One region of the Salinivibrio sp. YCSC6 genome, then DNA from elsewhere that is predicted to be linked to it. Evidence: predicted binding sites of a transcription regulator. Region 1 holds the regulator's gene; the other holds the start of a gene.
What was found. The regulator PurR, encoded in region 1, represses purine synthesis genes. The targets are predictions, from matches to a motif close to TNANGNAAACGTTTNCNTNA.

Region 1 (9,250 bases):
AAAATCGGGATCAGGCGTAGGGTTAACAGATACAAGCTACCGTCTTTCTCTATACCGCGATTAATGGTATCGAGCTTATTGCCAAATTTGGCTTGGACCCAGTCGCGCAACATAAAGCGACTCACCAAGAAGGCGAGGGTGGCGCCAATCGAGCTAGCAAAGGAGACCAACACCAATGCCCACCAAAAGCCAAAGAGTGCCGCGCCCAATAAACTCGCTACTGCCGCACCCGGTAAGGACAGGGCGGTCATCACTACATAGCCGACAAAAAACACCAGGCTTGCGGTGGTCGCGTTTTCGATAATGTAATCATTCAATGCCACTTGTTGTGCTTTGGCGTTTTCAAGCGTGAGCCACTGGCTGAGATCTAAACTGAACCAAAGTGTTACAAGCGCCACCACCACTAAACCAAGCAATATCTTTTTTACTGGCATACTGTGTCTCGTCCGATAGTAAATGGGTCCCAGTTATTACTTTAGGTACTGTAGCTGAATTAACTGGCTGATTTGTCGGTTACATTGAGGAACTGTGTCCTTAATCGTACCTTTAACCAGACCCGACCGATCGCAAGAAACTTTCGTATTTTGTCAGAAATCAGTTTGAATGATGGATTATTGAGCGTTTAGCTCGTTCAGAAAAAGCGACACCGCCTTAAAGGCGGTGTTGGACGCGAACATTGCTCACAAAAAAGGTAGAGAGGTATGGGGGGTGTGAGGAATTAATTTTCTAAATGTTGTAATAATTCTTGGCGACGTTGGGGTGGAACCACAGACCAATGCTTGCCAGTAATTGCACCTTCTAGTGACCACAGTAATTCCAAGCTTAGCTCTTTTTCATGCGCAGAAAGGAGCGCTTTATAGGCATTGACGGCACCTTGTTGCTGTAAGCTTTCAGGCGTCTCAATACCTGCTTTTTTCAGCATGCGCTCGGTCGCGAGCCGTAAATTAGGTAAGTCTTTTAGACGAGACGGTGTGGCTTGTTTTTTCAAATCACGATCACGGGTCGCGACATCCAGCGCCTCTTTAGCTTCTGTGAGCAGCTTATCTTGGTCATCCCACCAGTATTCAGGGATCGCAAAATATTTCGTCACGACAGGAAAGCCGCGCTTTTTATACACGTAGGGTGCCAAGCCTTGTTTTTTTAATAGTGCTTCGTTTTCTTTTCCAGCACGTAAATGGAGAGTGTTGTTAACGACAAGCGCGAACATGGTGTCTTCACAAAAGATACCAAATCCACCGAACATTGAACGGGACTTTATGCTGCCAAATTTGGCAAATAACTTCATTGCGTTCTTTAAAGCTGGTTTATCCATTTGATTAAAATCTCGATGAATTACTAATGCCTAAAAAAGACGTCATAATGTAACAAGGCAAGATCGCAGAATTGTCAACGAGCCATCAAATTTGTCAGCTTTGATATGTTGGCAACCCCGCTACCGTTGATATTTTGACATCATGTCAAATTACCGTTAGGCCGGAGGCTTTGCGTCCCATGCTTTCGCCATGGTTTGCCTTGTTCAAACGCTATTAAGCATATAATAATTAGACACCGATGTCGTCCTCTCCCATCACACAAAATGTGATCTTGGTTCAGGGTGGGTGTAATTGATGAACTAGAGTAAAAGCACTACCGGAAGAGTCGTCGCGTAAAAAAGCACCGCCAAGACATTGACGGTGCTCTTCATAAAAGTTTCATTAAAACATTAAGATAGTGTTTTAACTGACTGTCGACTCACTAGTGCAGGTTGCATTTCGAACACTTGCTGCTGAGTCTCGTTGTTGGCAATTCGCGCGAGCAAGAGTTTGACCGCCGTTTTGCCTAGACGGCGTTTGGGCTGGTGAATCGTTGTCAATGGTGGCGAGAAATACTCGGTGAGGTCAATATTATCGTAACCAATCACCGATATATCTTCTGGCACTTTCAAGCCGTACTCGTTAAACGTACTAATCGCCGCTAATGCCATAATGTCATTAAAACAAAAGACAGCGGTCGGGCGGTCTGACATTGTCGCTAATTGCTTCGCGGCAATTTGTGCTTGATCGGCTTCGAAATCCGCCTCAATCAGCCAGTTTTCATTCACTGTAATGTTGGCTTCTTTTAACGCACGGAAATAACCGTTTAAGCGATGCTTACAGGTATTTTTATCCATTTGGCCCGAAATACAGCCAATTTTAGTATGCCCATTATCAATAAAGTGTTTGGTGGCAAGGTAACCGCCTAATTCAGCGTTATCTTCTATGCGGTCTGTATCGATATGGTGACTGCCCCAATCCATCACGACCATAGGCAGATCGCGTTTTTTTTCTAATAACAGCATCAAATCTTCGTTGAGATCAGAGCACACCACAATGAGTCCATCGACGCGCTTTTCTGACAACATACGCAGGTAGTCGCGTTGCTTTTCAAGGTTTCCCTCGGTATTGCAGAGAATCAGTGTGTAGCCTTGCTTGTAGCAATAGTCTTCCACACCGTGAACAAGCTCGGCGAAAAAGGGGTTGGTGGATTTAGTCACCAGCATACCCAGTGTACGTGTTGTGTTGCATTTCAAGCTTCGCGCCACAGCACTTGGGGCGTAGTTTAACTCTTCAACCGCTTGCCATACTTTCTCAGTCGTCTTCTCTGCGACAAAGCGGGTTTTGTTTATCACGTGTGACACCGTCGTGGTCGATACACCGGCGAGACGCGCGACATCTTTAATCGTTGCCATCTTGATTCTTCTTTGTAGTAATGCGTAGGGATCGTTACTCGCGACCTTACAGAAAAACGCCGCTGTTCGTCAGCGGCGATGTCTTTCACAATCCCGGCACATCAGACGGTTGCGAAGGTAACGAATCCGATTTCATCCATTCTCATAGCTAATCGGTTGCGCTCTCAGTTTACTTAGGTTGGCGCACACTCGCAATTGGTCTGATCAGCGAAAATGGACCAACAGACGGTTTTGTGAGCCAGCTATGATGTATTTATCAATTAAGACACGATCAGTGGGCAGTCATGCTCCGGATGAGTCAGAACGGTCAGCGGGTATTGGTAGATGTCTGCCACTCTATCACTACTAAAACACTGCCACGGGTTGCCGGATAGGACGATTCGACCCGCTTTTAAAAAATGCAGTTGGTCGGCGTATTGCGCCGCCAAATTCAGGTCGTGCAACACCAATAGCACTGTCATTCCTTGGTCTGCGAGTGCTCGACAGCGCTTGAGGGTGTAATGCTGATGGGTAATATCTAAGGCCGAAGTGGGTTCATCCAGCATCAGTATCGCTTGGTCCGGTGCGGTTTGTGCTAGCTGTAATGACACGCGTGCCATGTGTACGCGTTGTTTTTCACCGCCAGATAAAATCGGATACGGTCGATGAGCAAGATGGCTAATATCCCATGCCGTTAGCTGCTCGTTAGCAAGGGCCGCGATCTGTTCTCGGTTTGCCTGTAGTGGTGTTGCTCCCATCTCGACCACTTCTTGCGCGGAGAATGCAAACGTGAGCCCGCTATGTTGGGGAAGGAAGGCCACTCGTCGGGCAAATTCTTCGCCTTGCCACTGGCTTTTTGGCTGTTGCCAAAACTGCACACTGCCATGCTGATGTTTGTCGCTAATCAATTGCTTTAACAGTGTACTTTTCCCCGCACCATTGGGCCCGAGTAAAACGTGTAACTGGCCAGCAGTAAAGGCGAGATCAATCTCGCTTAGCAGTTGACGGCCGTTAAGCGCATAGCTGAGCTTGGAGATTTGAAGGGCAGAATCTGTCATTCGTGAACCACTGCTTTTCGTTGTTGAATAAGAAGCCATAGAAAGAAAGGAGCCCCCATTAGGGCGGTAATAATGCCAACAGGCAATTCGGCGGGGGCGACAATGACACGGGCAACAATATCGGCCAAGGTCAGTAACAGGGCACCAAGAATGGCTGATAAGGGCACCAGTGTGCGATGATCCGGGCCGGCAATTAAACGTCCAATGTGTGGGATCACTAGACCCACAAAGCCGATAAGACCGGCAGCACTTACCGCAATGCCCATTCCCGCCGCGGTCACAACAATGAGTAGGCGTTTTAAATGGTGTACATCAATGCCCAAATACGCCGCTTCGTTTTCACCAAGCAAAAGGGCATTTAAGTGGCGTGCGCGCTGGTAGGCAAATACCGTGAGTAAGCATGCAGCGATGCCAGTGAGAACAATTTGTCCCCAAGTCGCACCGGTCAGTGACCCCATCGACCAAAGGGCGATGTCTCGTAACGTTTGATTATCCGCCACATAGTTAATTAAGCCTAATGCAGCGCCGGACAAAGCACTGATCGCAATGCCCGCTAGCAACATGATGGTCACCGAACTGCCCATGGACGTTGTGCCAATTCTGTATACAAATAGGGTTGCCAGTAGTGCACCGATAAACGCAAAGGCAGGCACCGAAAACACAAAGCTGGCCTCGATACTGCCCCAAGAGAGCAATAGCAAGCCCAGTGCGCCTCCTAATGATGCGCCGCCGGAGACACCGATAATACCCGGGTCAGCGAGAGGGTTGCGGAAAAGCCCCTGCATCAACGTGCCGCAAACGGCGAGCAATGCACCGATAAAAATACACAGCAAGGTTCGAGGTAATCGAACTTGTTGAACGATGGCGAGTACATGCGGCTCAACATTGTCATGCCAAGGGGTTAAGCTCTGTAAACTGGTCAGCCAGCCAAGTTGCCATTGTCCCACCGCGATAGACGTTATCCCTACGACGACAAGTGCGATGATGAGCGCTGGAAAAACATGCGACTGTGAGGATCGAAAAGACGCTTGCATTAGTCGTTCTCTCCAACGACGGTGCGCTGAATACGAATGGCTTCATCCAGTGATTTCAGGCTAAGCCCTCCCACTAACACACTGCCGTCAATTGGAATAATACGCTGCTGTTGGAATGCGCGCGTGGCATTGAGTAAAGGCACGGCATCAGCGAGTCCTTCAACACCGCCTAGCTGATCGAGAGAACGTTGCATGACCAAGATAAAGTCCGGATCAAAGCCCAGTAACGCTTCTGACGACAGTGGTTTATAGCTACTGAGCGCCGTGGCGGCAGGGTTAGTCGCACCCATCAGCGACAACAAGGTATCCGGTGAGGTATTGGCCCCCGCGACACTGGCAGGACGTCCTTGGTGAACCAGAAGAAACACGCCTTTGAGCGTGGTTTTGGGGGCATGCGCTTTTAATGTCGCAATCTTGGTGTCTATGTCGGTCAGTAACTCTGCGGCTTTGGACTCTGTGTGGGTGAGACTCGCGACTTTTTTAATCCGTGTTTTGAGTGTCTCGACGCTGGGTTCACTAGACAGTCGAGCCACGGTTACCCCTGACGCTTCGATTTTCTCCAAAACCGGGGTAGGGCCCATTTCATCTGAGCCTACGACTAGAGTCGGTGATAAAGACAGCACACCTTCGACGGCGAGCTGGCGATGATAGCCGACATTCGGCACTTCTTTATTCGGTAGATGGCTGGTGACATCAATGCCAACTATCTGTTCTGTTGCACCTAATTCAACCAGTAAGTCTGTTACACCGGCCCCCGCGCTGACAATGCGTGGTGATGCTGTGACAGAGAGTGAGAGTAGTGCTGAGGCGAGGGCAAGCAGTCTAACCGCGGCAGTTGCCATGATGAATTCCTTTATTTATTAAACCAGTCAATGTGAGTGCAATGCTCGACGTCAGTCCATTACACACTGTTAGCGAACGGAAATGTAATTATGAGTTACAAACCTAATTACGAGCAATTATCGTTTACATTGCCGTTAATGATCAATACAATCCTGCCAAATTGTTCATGATTCTCATTTTTGATTGGCTCAATAGGAAGACCCATGCTGTTAAAAACGGACGTCTCGGAAGTATTGACTCCTTCTACGATCAAGCTTGCTATCGGTGCTGCCCTTGGCACATTGGCATTTATTCCTTCAGCGTTGGCGGAGACGCAAAACACGGCGGATTCGTCATCAGACGTTATCGCGGTGTATGCAAGCCGCATTGACGCACAAAAAGCGAACGGTGCCGCTGCGGTCAGCACGGTATCACTCGAAGAAATTGAAAAACGGCAGGGGACCAGCGTAGCGGATCTAATTAGCCATTTACCCAATGTGTCTATTGCCGGTGGTGGGCGTGATGAATCACAAGCGATTGTGATTCGTGGGCTCAGTAGTGATAACGGGCGCGTGATTCAACTGATCGATGGTGTACGCCAGAATTTCTCTCTGGGACATCGCTCAAGCCTGTTTATCGATCCAGAGTTACTCAAGACTGTTGATGTTGTTCGTGGCCCTGCGAGTACCGTGTGGGGATCGGGGGCGATTGGTGGCGTGGTGGCGCAAAGCACCAAGTCTGCCTATGACTTTTTAGATGCTGACCAAGACATTGGTGGCTACCTAAAGCAGGGTTTCCACAGTAACGACAATGCGTCGCGTACGAGTGGCGCTGTATTTGGGCGTACGGATACGATTGATTGGCTAGTGCAGAGCTATTATCACGACGCTGATGACAATCAACTGGGCAATGGAAAAGCTTTATCCTACTCCGCGAGTCGTGAGAAAGGAGGACTTGCTAAGGTCACCTATACCCCGTCTCTCGTGCACCAGTGGACTTTCTCGGCGCGCCAAGGCGACCGTGATGCCATGTCACCGTCGAATCCCTCGGTTCAAGACCCGTCAAGTAACTATCCATTGGTGTATCGCCAAACTCAAGACCAAAGCCTTGCTGTAGCCTATCAATACACACCAATGAATGATTGGATTGACCTCTCATCTCGAGTGTATTGGAACGATACGCAAATGAAAGAATATCGTTTAGTAACCGATGAGCATGATGACAACCAAATGCAAACCTTAGGATTGTCACTCACCAATCGTGCTCATTTCAACGATATTGAATTTATCGCAGGATTTGATGGTTATCTCGATCACTACCAAACTCAGCGTGACGATAAAAGTGCGCCGGGAGAGCGTCCTGAGGGACAAGATGCGAAAGCGAGAAGCATTGGCGTGTTTGGCCAGCTAGAGATTCCGCTTGCAGAATCTTGGCAATGGACTGCCGGTCTGCGATTCGACGATTACAAAAATGAAGACACGCGAGCAACATCAACCATTGAGGATGCCAGTGACAGCCAATGGTCACCATCGACTGCACTGACGTGGAATGTGACCGAACGGTTGGCGTTGACAGCAAGCTATCAGGAAGCTTTTCGCGCGCCAAGTTTAGAGGAAATGTATGCCAGTGGAACCCATTTTGTGGTGCCGAGGGGACCTTCAAAACTGATTAACCGTTTTGTCCCTAATCCAAACCTTAAGCCTGAACAGAGTGCAAACAAAGAATTAGCGCTGACCTATCAGTTTGCTCCGATGGCTTATCTGGATAGTGGCTATATCGATGCGCGTGTTTTCCGCAATGATGTCGAAGATTTCATCGAAATGAACGTCGATTTTATGGGAGCGACAACCACCCGCCAGAATGTAAGCAATGCCAAATTGGAGGGGGTAGAGCTGAGCTTCCATCATGAATATGGACAGTTTAAAAACGATTTGAGCTATAGCCAAATGGAAGGCAAGGATAAAGCAGATGGTCGTTACTTAGAGCAAATTCCCGCACATAAACTGGTCGCGGAAACGGATTATCGTTTAGCGACGTTACCGGTGAACTTGGGTGCGCGAGTGTCTCATTATGCAGATCAAAACGAGAACCCCGATCAGAAGACCTATGACGGTTATACATTGTGGGACCTGTATGCAAGCTATAGCCCTAAAGGTGCTTGGGATGGTGTGAAGTTTGATCTCGCGATCGAAAACCTCACCGATGAGTATTACACCACGGCGTGGTCTCAAGTCGCCTCACCGGGTCGTGATATTAAACTCAACGTTCGCTATCAATTTTAATCAATCACTAAACATGGGCAGGGTTGTCCCTGCCCAACAGAAAACGATAACAATAGGCTGGGAGTAAACCATGACAACTACATTGACCGAGCAAGTCAATGCCTTTCTCACCGAGAACGCCTCCATGCTGCCCGCCGATATGGCGAATACGCTGGGTGTCAGTGAGGGTGAGGTGGTACGCGCGATGCCATCCGAATATCAAACTTGGGTGGATGGGCAACACGCCGAAACGGTGTTAAGTCAGGTAGCCGAGTGGGGCGGTCCGGTGACCGCGATCGTGCATTCTGGCGGCTCGATATTTGAAGTGAAGGCCCCTTTTCCTAAAGGTAAGATCGCTTATGGCTACTACAACTTGATGGGAAAGCCGGGCGAAATGCATGGCCACCTAAAACTAGAGCGCATGGCGGGTATTGCATTTGTTAGTAAGCCTTTTCGCGGCAAAGTCACCCATTACATCGGCTTTTTCACCGAACAAGGTGACTCAATTTTTAAAATTTACTTGGGGCGTGACGAAAAGCGTCAGCTTCTTGAACATCAGATTGAAGCCTTCAATCAACTAAAAACGCAGTTGGCAACCTCTCAATTGACAGAATCGGAGCAATAATCATGGATCAAGCTACTAAACAAGAACGTCTACAAAATCGTCTTGGCCCTGAAATTAAAGAATTTCGTGCAAACTGCCGCACCTTGCAGCTTGCAACACTCGACGCGCAAGGCAAACCCAATGTCAGTTATGCCCCTTTTGCTCAGCGTGAAGATGGCTTTTATATCTTGATCAGTGAAATTGCTCGCCATGCACGTAACTTGCAAGAAAACCCCAACCTGTCTTTGATGATGATCGAAGATGAGGGCAGTGCGAAGCAGATTTTTGCCCGTCAACGACTCAGCTTTGACGCTCAAGCCGAGATGGTGGCCCGCAATACTGAGGCGTGGCATGCTGGTATTGAGGCATTGAAAGCACGCTTTGGTGACATTATTGGTAACTTAAGTGGGTTGGAAGACTTCCGTTTATTCCGCTTGGTGCCAGAAAATGGCTTGTACGTAAAAGGGTTTGGTCAAGCGTTCCAAGTAGGCAATGATGATTTGGTGGAAATGGTTCACCTTGATCAAGGCCACCGCAAAGTGGGTAGCGACGAAGACATTAAATCGACCGACGAGATTGCGGTAAACAGTTAATATTAACCACGGCCATTTAGTCATTCACGGCAATGCCTCGCGCATTGCCGTTTTTGTATGCGCGCGCCTCAGTAACAACCGATCTGTGGATATGGTAAAGTGGCGTCTTACGCCAATGTGATAACGAACAACACCATGAACTATATCCCTTTATCCGACTATAAGCGCAAGTGGATCTTCACCCATCAATCA
Region 2 (9,250 bases), 360 kb from region 1:
AGCATTTAGCACCAGCTTGGCAGCACGCGTGGGTACCGGAAACATGGCCGGTGTCGCTGTGGCGATTTACTTAGGTGGCCCTGGCGCTATCTTCTGGATGTGGTTAACCGCATTGGTCGGTATGGCCACCAGCTTTGTCGAGTCCACCCTCGCGCAAGCTTATAAAGTCAACCACAAAGACAACAGCTATCGTGGTGGTCCGGCGTATTACATTGAAAAAGGTCTTGGCCAGCGTTGGCTCGGTATCGCCTTCGCCGTGTGTCTGATTATTGCATTCGGCTTGGCCTTTAACGGGGTACAATCCAACTCAATTGCCGCTGCAATGAATACGGCATTTGGGGTCAATGAACTCGCTGTCGGGATCGCAATTACACTGGTCACCGCACCGGTTATTTTTGGTGGCATGCGCTCAGTGGCACGTGTAGCGGAGCTTATCGTTCCGTTCATGGCACTTGCATATCTTGCCGTGGCACTGTTTGTCGTTGCGATGAATATCGAGCAGCTTCCTGCCGTTATCTCGATGATCGTTAAGAGTGCACTGGGCGTTGAACAAGCTGCCGGTGGTGCAATGGGTTATGCTATTGCGCAAGCAATGATGCAAGGTATCAAACGCGGCCTGTTCTCAAACGAAGCCGGTATGGGTTCCGCACCCAATGCCGCAGCAACAGCCACCACTAAGCCTAACCACCCTGCTGCACAAGGCTATGTTCAAATGTTGGGGGTGTTTGTCGACACCATTGTGATCTGTACTGCAACCGCCTCGATTATCTTGATGTCTGGCATGCTCGACCCAGAGAGTGGTCTTACCGGCATTGCACTGACTCAAGAAGCGTTGGTGAGCCAAGTGGGTGACTGGGGTGCAGGCTTTATTGCCATTGCAATTTTGTTGTTCGCCTTTACGTCTATCATTGCGAACTACTCGTATGGTGAATCTAACATCGAGTATATCTTTAAGTGTCGTAAAGCCATCACTTTGTACCGTATCGCGGTTCTCTCTATGGTATTGGTGGGGTCAATTACTGACTTGCCGTTGATCTGGAGTTTTGCTGACTTATCGATGGGTATGATGGCGGTGATCAACTTAGTGGCGATTGCGCTACTATCTGGCATTGCGTTTGCGTTGATGAAAGATTATGAAGACCAACGCCGAGCGGGTAAGAAGCCAACGTTTGATCGTACTAAGTTCCCGAAACTGGACAAGCAAATCGATAAAGACGTGTGGTAACGACACCGATCTGTCGGTATCAACCTACAAAAACCACCGCTCAAGCGGTGGTTTTTTTATCGTTAAAGTAAGCGCGAATCATCACCAAGTGAGCCAATAGGCAATTAACAGCGCAAACACAATGCACGCACCAGCATAAAAGCCCAACTCAATTTTACGTGCCGTCATGTCTTCCGCCTCTTCAGGCTTTAACGTGAGTCCCCAGTAAGCAAAGCCAATGCCTGATGACAACAACAACACCCCAAGGCCAAACACGAGCCCTTCTACTGCATGGATAAATGTCATGTGCTTTCCTCTGATTATCAGTCGCTGGTGTTGTAGCACATTATTATTGCACTGAAAACCAGCACGCGACGTGCTATTACCTATCAACAGGTTTACGAACCATCCGCGTCTACGGTTCAATAACAAAGCGATAGCCGTCTAGACCTTAGCTCCATACGTCGCTAATCGGTGTGTCAGGGGAAAAGTCGTGGGCCACTTGTGCTTGCAACAACTCTGCCGTGGCGATGGCATCGGTCAAGGCGTGATGACTTTGATAAAAAGGCAACTGATACCGAGTACGGCTATCGGCTAACCGAATCGACGCCAGGGGACGACGCATAATACGGTCCATCAAGCTGCGCTTCCCAGTACGGTGTTTCCGCGCCTCAAGCTCCATGGTGTCGACCATCGGAAAAATAATCCCTTCCCCTAAACGCTGCTTAATCGCGCGGTCAAGGAACTCTCGCTCGATACGGCGGTAATGCACCACAACGATCGCACCGGCGAGCGCACTTAGCAGTGGTTCAATCACATGAGAAAAGTCTGGTGCATTCATAATGTCTGAATGGGTGATCCCATGAATAACAATCGAAGACTCCGCCAGCGGCCGATTGGGATTCACAATCCAGTGCTGCGCCTGTTGGCAGCGAATACGACTAAGGGTAAAAGGCACCAGTCCAATACTGACAATGGCATCCTTTTCACTGTCTAGACCCGTAGTTTCAAAGTCGAGTGCGACAAAGGGCACATCCTTAAGAGGCGTATCTGGTGCTACCCAGCCTTGTTGATAAAACGCTTGTAGCGTTTCATGTTTCACCTGCTCACGTTTGGTATCCAGCATGGCTTGCCAGTCCACGTGTTGCGCCGGGGCTTTCTTTTTCAGATCCAAATGCAACATGCCCTCCCCTTATGACCGATTCGGCTGATAGCGGAATTTCAAGAACTTCTGAGCGTTACTTAAAATCTGGAATGCATCTTTGAGGTTACGGCGCTCAAAATCAGATAAATTCTCCGGTTCCACATTGTTATCTGGTTCACGTCCCGCTTCGATATCCAGCGCTTGGTGACGAATACGCACCATGGAAATAAACTCCATCGCATCTCGAAGGTCAGGCCCTCGGCCTTTGGGCAAGATCCCAGATTCAATAATGTCATCTAAGCGCTCAAACGAGTTTTGTGAGCGTGAATCGATAGCCAATGCGTGTACACGGATAAGATCGGCTAATGGCGCTGTGCCGCGGCGTTTGAGGTTAATAGAGTTATTGTGTCGCCCATCTTGCTCCATCACGAAATCTTTAAAAAAGCCCAAGGGCGGTGTGCGATTTAAGGCATTGCGCGCCATTGATGCTAAAAAGCGATTATTGCGACGTGCACGGCGACCAATGAAGGCTTTGAGTTGTTCAGCCCAGTTAGTTCGACCATAGACACCATCTAAATCAAAGAAAATATTGCTGTCGAGTAACGAGCGTGGGCTCGGATTATCAATCCAATCGGCGAAGCATTGTTCCCACTCTTTCAGTGTTTTCCGCCACTCAGGGTTAGTCGCCATGATATTACCAGTACAATAGGTATACCCGCAGGCATCGAGCCCATCAGACACGCGCTTCGATAGTGCCTCAAAATACGCGTTATGCTCGTCGTGGTTGAAGCTATCATCCAAGATAATGGCATTATCTTGATCGGTCACAATCAGCTGCTCATCGCGTGCCATCGATCCCATCGCCAAAAAGCAATACGGGATAGGCGGCTCACCCAGTTCTTCTTCTGCCAACTCCAACAGGCGCTGCTTAAAACTGCGGCCAATCACAGACATCGCAGACCCTATCATGTGTGAGTTCGCGTCCTCATTGACCATGCGTACAAAGCAATCTTTGACTTGTTTCGCCAACACCACTAAATCGTCTACCGATTGTTGACGGAAAATACTGGCGACGAGGAACAAGCTGTTTTGCGATTCGTAACGTGCAATATCTGATAGCGCGACCACACCCAGTGGTTTGCCATGCTGTAATACCGGTACGTGGTGGAGGTTTGAGCGCAGCATAGTGAGCATGGCTTCAAAGATGTAAGCATTATGATCGAGGGTGATCAGCTGGGGCGACATGATTTCTTGTACCGGCGTTTCATAAGGCAAGCCTTCTGCTAACACGCGATTACGTAAGTCACGATCAGTAATGATCCCCAGCACGGGATTGAAGCCGGTTTCGGGATCGGGCTCATCGCCCATCACCAAAATTGACGAGACCGCTTCTTGCGACATAACTTGCGCTGCATATTGTACCGAGTCGGTACTATCGATCATCACGGGGTCGCGAATAATCAGCTTCTTAACTTTGGACGTCGTCAGATCATTGGCTTCATTATGGCTCGATACCGCCTGACGTAATCGCGTCCGGTCTTCGACCTCGACAAAATCGGCAAAGTGTTCAAATTCATCAAACAAGCGGTTAAATGTCGCCTCAGGGATGAAGTACACCAAGGTGTCTTCGATCGCCTTGGCGGGCATACGCACCCGGTTGTTCATCAAAAGCCCCATCTGACCGAAAATATCCCCCTCGGCGATACGGTTGTACAAGGTGCCATTACGACGATACAGCTCGACAGCACCGCTACGGATCATGGCTAAATCATGAATCTCATCGCCGTAGGCAAAAATCGTCGTGCCCGCTCGGTGATAACTAATTTCGATGCTTTGCGCGACCTCAGCAACCACCTCTTCGGGAATCGATTCAAAAGGGGCGTATTGGGAAAGAAATGTCGCAATTTCAACTTGTTCAGCTTCCATGATGCTCACCTAGCGTTGCGAGAAAGTGCAAGGGTATGCGATTGAATATTCACAATAGATGAAACCTAAAAGCTTAGTCTCACCCATCACATATCAAGGTTGTTGGTAATAAAAAAGGCAGTCCCGAGGGCCTGCCTTTTTCATCATAGCTAACTGTTAGTTACTTAGCACGTACAGTTACTTAGCGCGCGGCTCTGATGCTAACCCTTTGAACAAGGAAGCAGTCGCTACCAGTAGTACAATCGTGAACGGGAAGCCAGTTGAAACCGCCATCGCTTGTAGGGCAACCAAGCCACCACCAAGGATAAGCGCCACCGCAACTAGGCCCTCGAAAGACGCCCAGAAAACACGTTGTGGCACTGGCACGTTCACTTTACCGCCTGCAGAGATGGTATCGATAACCAGTGAGCCTGAGTCAGACGAGGTCACAAAGAACACGATAACTAGAATGATACCGATGAATGAAGTAATCGATGCCAACGGCAAATCATCCAACATTGCAAACAGTTTCAGTGACAGTTCAGCGTCTACAACTGCGGTGTAACCTTCGTTCACAAATTGACCAATCGCGGTACCACCGAATGCGGTCATCCACAACACACAAGCAGCAGATGGGATCAGCAATACGCAGGTGATGAACTCACGCACTGTGCGGCCACGAGAAACACGCGCAATAAACATACCTACAAATGGAGACCATGAAATCCACCATGCCCAGTAGAACGAGGTCCAGCCTTGCGTAAAGTTGGCATCTTCACGTGCAAACGGCATAGACAGCGCAGGCAAGTTTTCTAGGTACGCGGCGAGGTTACCAAAGAAACCGGTCAAAATGGCTAGCGTTGGACCCACTGCAATCACAAAGATAAGCAGTAGCAGTGCAAGCAACATGTTGACTTCGGAGAGGCGTTTCACCCCTTTATCTACCCCAGCAACCACAGACAGGATGGCCATACCGGTGATACCCATGACAAGCAGCACCTCTGTGGTGTTACCCAGTGGCGTATCAAACAGATAGTGAAGACCAGCAGACGCCTGTGAGGCGCCAAGGCCTAGTGAGGTTGCAAGACCAAAGAGGGTCGCGATGATCGCAAGAATATCGATCACGTGGCCGGTCCAGCCCCATACACGCTCGCCAAAGAGCGGGTAAAAGACTGAACGCATGGTCAAAGGCAAGCCTTTGTTATAGGCAAACAGAGCCAAACCTAGCGCCAAGACAGCGTAGATGGCCCAAGGGTGAAGACCCCAGTGGAAAATCGTTGCAGACATACCTAGGCGTCGAGCCGCTTCAGCATCTCCGGCTGCTGCGCCCAACGGTGCCCAGTCGGTACGAATACCGTTTGCATCAACAGCGGTACCGCCCAATGACGTTTGGAAGTGTGTTAACGGCTCTGATACACCGTAGAACATCAAACCAATACCCATACCGGCGGCAAACAACATCGCAAACCAACCCGCATAGCTATAATCCGGCTTAGCTTCTGTTCCGCCGAGACGAACGCGACCCAAAGGTGACACAATCAGTACTAGACAGGCGATAACAAAAATATTACCTGCAGAAAGGAAGAACCAGTCTAGATTCGAGGTCAACCAACCCCGAAGATCACCAAAAACAGGGCCGATTTGGTTTTGAAATGCCAAAGTGACAAATACAAAGGCCATAATGGCCAGCCCCGAGACCATAAATACTCGGTTGTGAATATCAAAACCAAACGGGCCAAGTTTAACGGCCACATTATCCTGACCGACCTGGTAGTCAGTATCGATCGGGTTAACTTTCCCGTCCGGTTTCATCATATCTTCATGGCTTTTATCGCTCACGAGTTAACTCCTTAGTCCGTTTGTTCGGAAGCCTGTGAGTGTCGGTGGCCTGTGCGCTCAATTGGCCTTTTCATCGCAAAACGCGGATAAAAAAGTTGACCAGCAGCAAGAACCGCAACATCCACACAGCTCACTACCCTAACATAAATGCGTAACGATTTAATTAGGGTACTAACCAAATGTCGATTTTATAACCAGCTATTAATCAATATATCCACTCAAACCCCAGCCTAGACGCGGCCTAGAACTCATTTGAACTCTTTATTTCAGAGCTATAAAGGATCGTGTCATACACTTTCCTCTTCTAGGTTTAGCGGAAATACGCCGTATCATAAAAAGAATTCATTGATAGTGCTCACAAAAAATACCTATGTTCACCAGCAAAACTTTTGATGGATCACAAAGACATCGTGAATAGCATGCGTCTGTTCAAGTACCTATCGTGAAGCCGCTCTGAGCTCACACGACTCGCCTACGAGCACATAACCTCCAGGCCACAAAAATGCAAAACAATGCAACAATATGATTTATTCGTGATACTTGTCACACTGAGAAAAATAAGTACAATACCGCCGCAATCGTTTTCCATCCCAGTTTAACGTTTGCGGAGCAAGCATCATGCAATTTGGCATCGGCCTTTTGGGGATTAGCGTCCTCTTTCTAATCGCGATTGGATTTTCAGAAAATCGTCGTGCGATCAACTGGCGTACCGTCGGTGGCGCTTTCATTATTCAAATCGTCTTTGCCGGGTTTATTATCTCCGTCCCGCTTGGTCAGCATATTCTGGCTAACGCATCAGAAGCCGTGTCCGCAATTATTAGCTTTGGCGATATTGGTGCTGAGTTTCTGTTTGGTGATCTCGCGAAATTTAAACTTGGCTTTATCTTTGCTTTCAACGTTTTACCAACTATCGTCTTTTTCTCCGCTCTGATCGCCGTGCTTTATCACTTAGGGATCATGGCTTGGATTATTCGCCTGATCGGTGGCGTACTACGACGCGTACTCGGCACTTCGCGCACTGAATCGATGTCAGCCACTGCCAATATCTTTGTCGGATCGGTAGAAGCCCCTCTTGTCGTGCGCCCTTTTCTCGCCTCAATGACGCGCTCAGAATTATTTGCAGTCATGGTCGGCGGATTAGCCTCCGTGGCTGGAGGCACCATGGTTGGATACGCAGGCCTCGGTGTTGAAATGAAATACCTGATCGCTGCCGCTTTTATGTCCGCACCAGCCGGTCTAATGATGGCAAAAATTATGGTCCCGCAGACCGAAACGCCTATCAGTCATACCCAAGCGCAAGCCGAGCAAGATAACCACGATAAGCCTGTCAACTTGATCGATGCAGGTACACAAGGTGCTTTAAGTGGATTACAAATTGCGATGGCAGTCGGGGCTAGCTTGCTGGCCGTGATCAGCATGATTGCGCTGATCAACGGCGGGTTGGGCAAACTTGGCCCGATGATCAATATGCCTCAATTGAGTCTGGAGTGGATATTCGGCTATGTGTTTGCACCAGTCGCTTGGCTCATCGGTATTCCGTGGGGGGAAGCAATGACTGCTGGTACCTTGATTGGTAAGAAAATTGCGGTGAATGAATTTGTGGCGTTTGCTGATTTTATGAACCTAAAAGGTGCACTTTCTCCCCATAGCCAAGCCATTGTTACCTTTGCACTGTGCGGCTTTGCCAACCTCACTTCGATCGCGATGTTGATGGGCGGACTGGGCGGTATTGTTCCAGAGCGCCGAGGTGATATCGCCAAATTAGGAATGCGTGCCATTCTTGCCGCCACCTTAGCGAATCTGATGAGCGCAACATTGGCAGGGCTGTATCTGACTTTGTAACCTCAATCACGCTGGATAATTTTGCCATCACTTTGACGGTGCAGTGTTTCTCACCAAGGACGGTGAGTGCACTAAAAAGTCTCGAAGAGAAAGGGCTTTATCTGTTACACTTCATTTACTTAACGTAAAGAGATGTAGTCACCATGCGGTATCCTTGGGTTCTTTTTGATGCAGATGAAACACTGTTTCACTTTGATGCGTTTGCAGGACTGCAACGCATGTTTTCACACTATGATGTCGATTTCGACCAGCACGCCTTTGCCGAATATTCAGAACTAAACAAACCTTTGTGGGTGCAATACCAAAATGGCGAAATAGACGCACACACGCTGCAAACCAAACGCTTTACCCACTGGGGAAAGCAGCTCAGGGTGGCTCCGACAACGCTAAACCAGCATTTTTTGGATGCGATGGCCGAAATCTGTGAGCCTCTCCCAGGCGCAGAAGCACTGCTAAACGCGATTCGTCCACACGCACACATTGGTATTATCACCAATGGCTTTACCGCGTTACAGGATGTGCGCTTGGAAAAAACAGGGTTCAAGCCCGCCATATCTACTCTCGTGGTATCCGAGCAAGTCGGTTTTGCCAAACCTGACCCTCGCATCTTCGAGCATGCATTTGCAAAAATGGGCCATCCACCTAAGTCTCAAATCCTCATGGTCGGCGATAATCCAATGGCAGATGTCCTCGGTGGCATGCGCGCAGGCATAGACACATGCTGGTTGAATCGCGACAAAAAGCCACTACCAGAAGGCGTGACGCCTACCCACCAAGTGGACTCACTGCATGCACTCCAAGCGTGGCTCATGCCTGACAACGCCTAATCATAAAAAAAGAGAGCCAATGCTCTCTTTTTTGCTTTCCAACGATGTCTTTGCCTAGTGGGGCAAATTAGCTGCGGTCACCGGCAACAAAAGCGGCTTTTTCTGCTTGTTGGCCTTGGTCGGTATTTGCAACATAAGTCACTGAACCACTGTTTTGGTCTTGGCTGTAAATGAATACACGACCTGATTCGTCAGTCACTTTGCTGTCCATGCTCTTTGAGCTGGTTACTTTCGCGCCTTTAACGGCTTGACCTTGTTCAGTCACTGATACCCAAGCACCGCCTTCTGCAGGTTGTACGTCAAGGTTAAGGCCGCTCGCCATTACTGAGGTTGATGCGAGTGTCAGTGCAAAAATAGCTGCTAATTTTTTCATGGTTGTTTCCTCTCTCGTTGTCGATTGATTGTTATTAAACGCCAATCTCGGTGACCAATTGTCACCACAATGTCTCTATTTAAAGATTTTCTTTGCGACCTTTCGTCGCGGGACGA

Region 2: the regulator PurR is predicted to act here: its motif matches at 6,663-6,682, upstream of E8E00_RS08965 (NupC/NupG family nucleoside CNT transporter).

The regions. Positions count from the first base shown of each region.
Region 1 covers NZ_CP039516.1:1,591,553-1,600,802, reverse strand. The annotation lists gene lpdA (dihydrolipoyl dehydrogenase) at 1-434, opposite strand, end outside; gene E8E00_RS07290 (TfoX/Sxy family DNA transformation protein) at 719-1,312, opposite strand; cyclic di-GMP riboswitch class I at 1,420-1,522, opposite strand; gene purR (HTH-type transcriptional repressor PurR) at 1,703-2,707, opposite strand; gene E8E00_RS07280 (heme ABC transporter ATP-binding protein) at 2,968-3,744, opposite strand; gene E8E00_RS07275 (iron ABC transporter permease) at 3,741-4,778, opposite strand; gene E8E00_RS07270 (hemin ABC transporter substrate-binding protein) at 4,778-5,620, opposite strand; gene E8E00_RS07265 (TonB-dependent hemoglobin/transferrin/lactoferrin family receptor) at 5,825-7,882, shown strand; gene hutX (heme utilization cystosolic carrier protein HutX) at 7,953-8,486, shown strand; gene hutZ (heme utilization protein HutZ) at 8,489-9,058, shown strand; gene E8E00_RS07250 (DUF2947 domain-containing protein) at 9,194-9,250, shown strand, end outside.
Region 2 covers NZ_CP039516.1:1,949,240-1,958,489, forward strand. The annotation lists gene E8E00_RS08940 (sodium:alanine symporter family protein) at 1-1,225, shown strand, start outside; gene E8E00_RS08945 (hypothetical protein) at 1,307-1,510, opposite strand; gene E8E00_RS08950 (3'-5' exonuclease) at 1,656-2,387, opposite strand; gene E8E00_RS08955 (DUF294 nucleotidyltransferase-like domain-containing protein) at 2,397-4,274, opposite strand; gene E8E00_RS08960 (BCCT family transporter) at 4,452-6,068, opposite strand; gene E8E00_RS08965 (NupC/NupG family nucleoside CNT transporter) at 6,711-7,934, shown strand; gene yjjG (pyrimidine 5'-nucleotidase) at 8,078-8,761, shown strand; gene E8E00_RS08975 (hypothetical protein) at 8,829-9,134, opposite strand.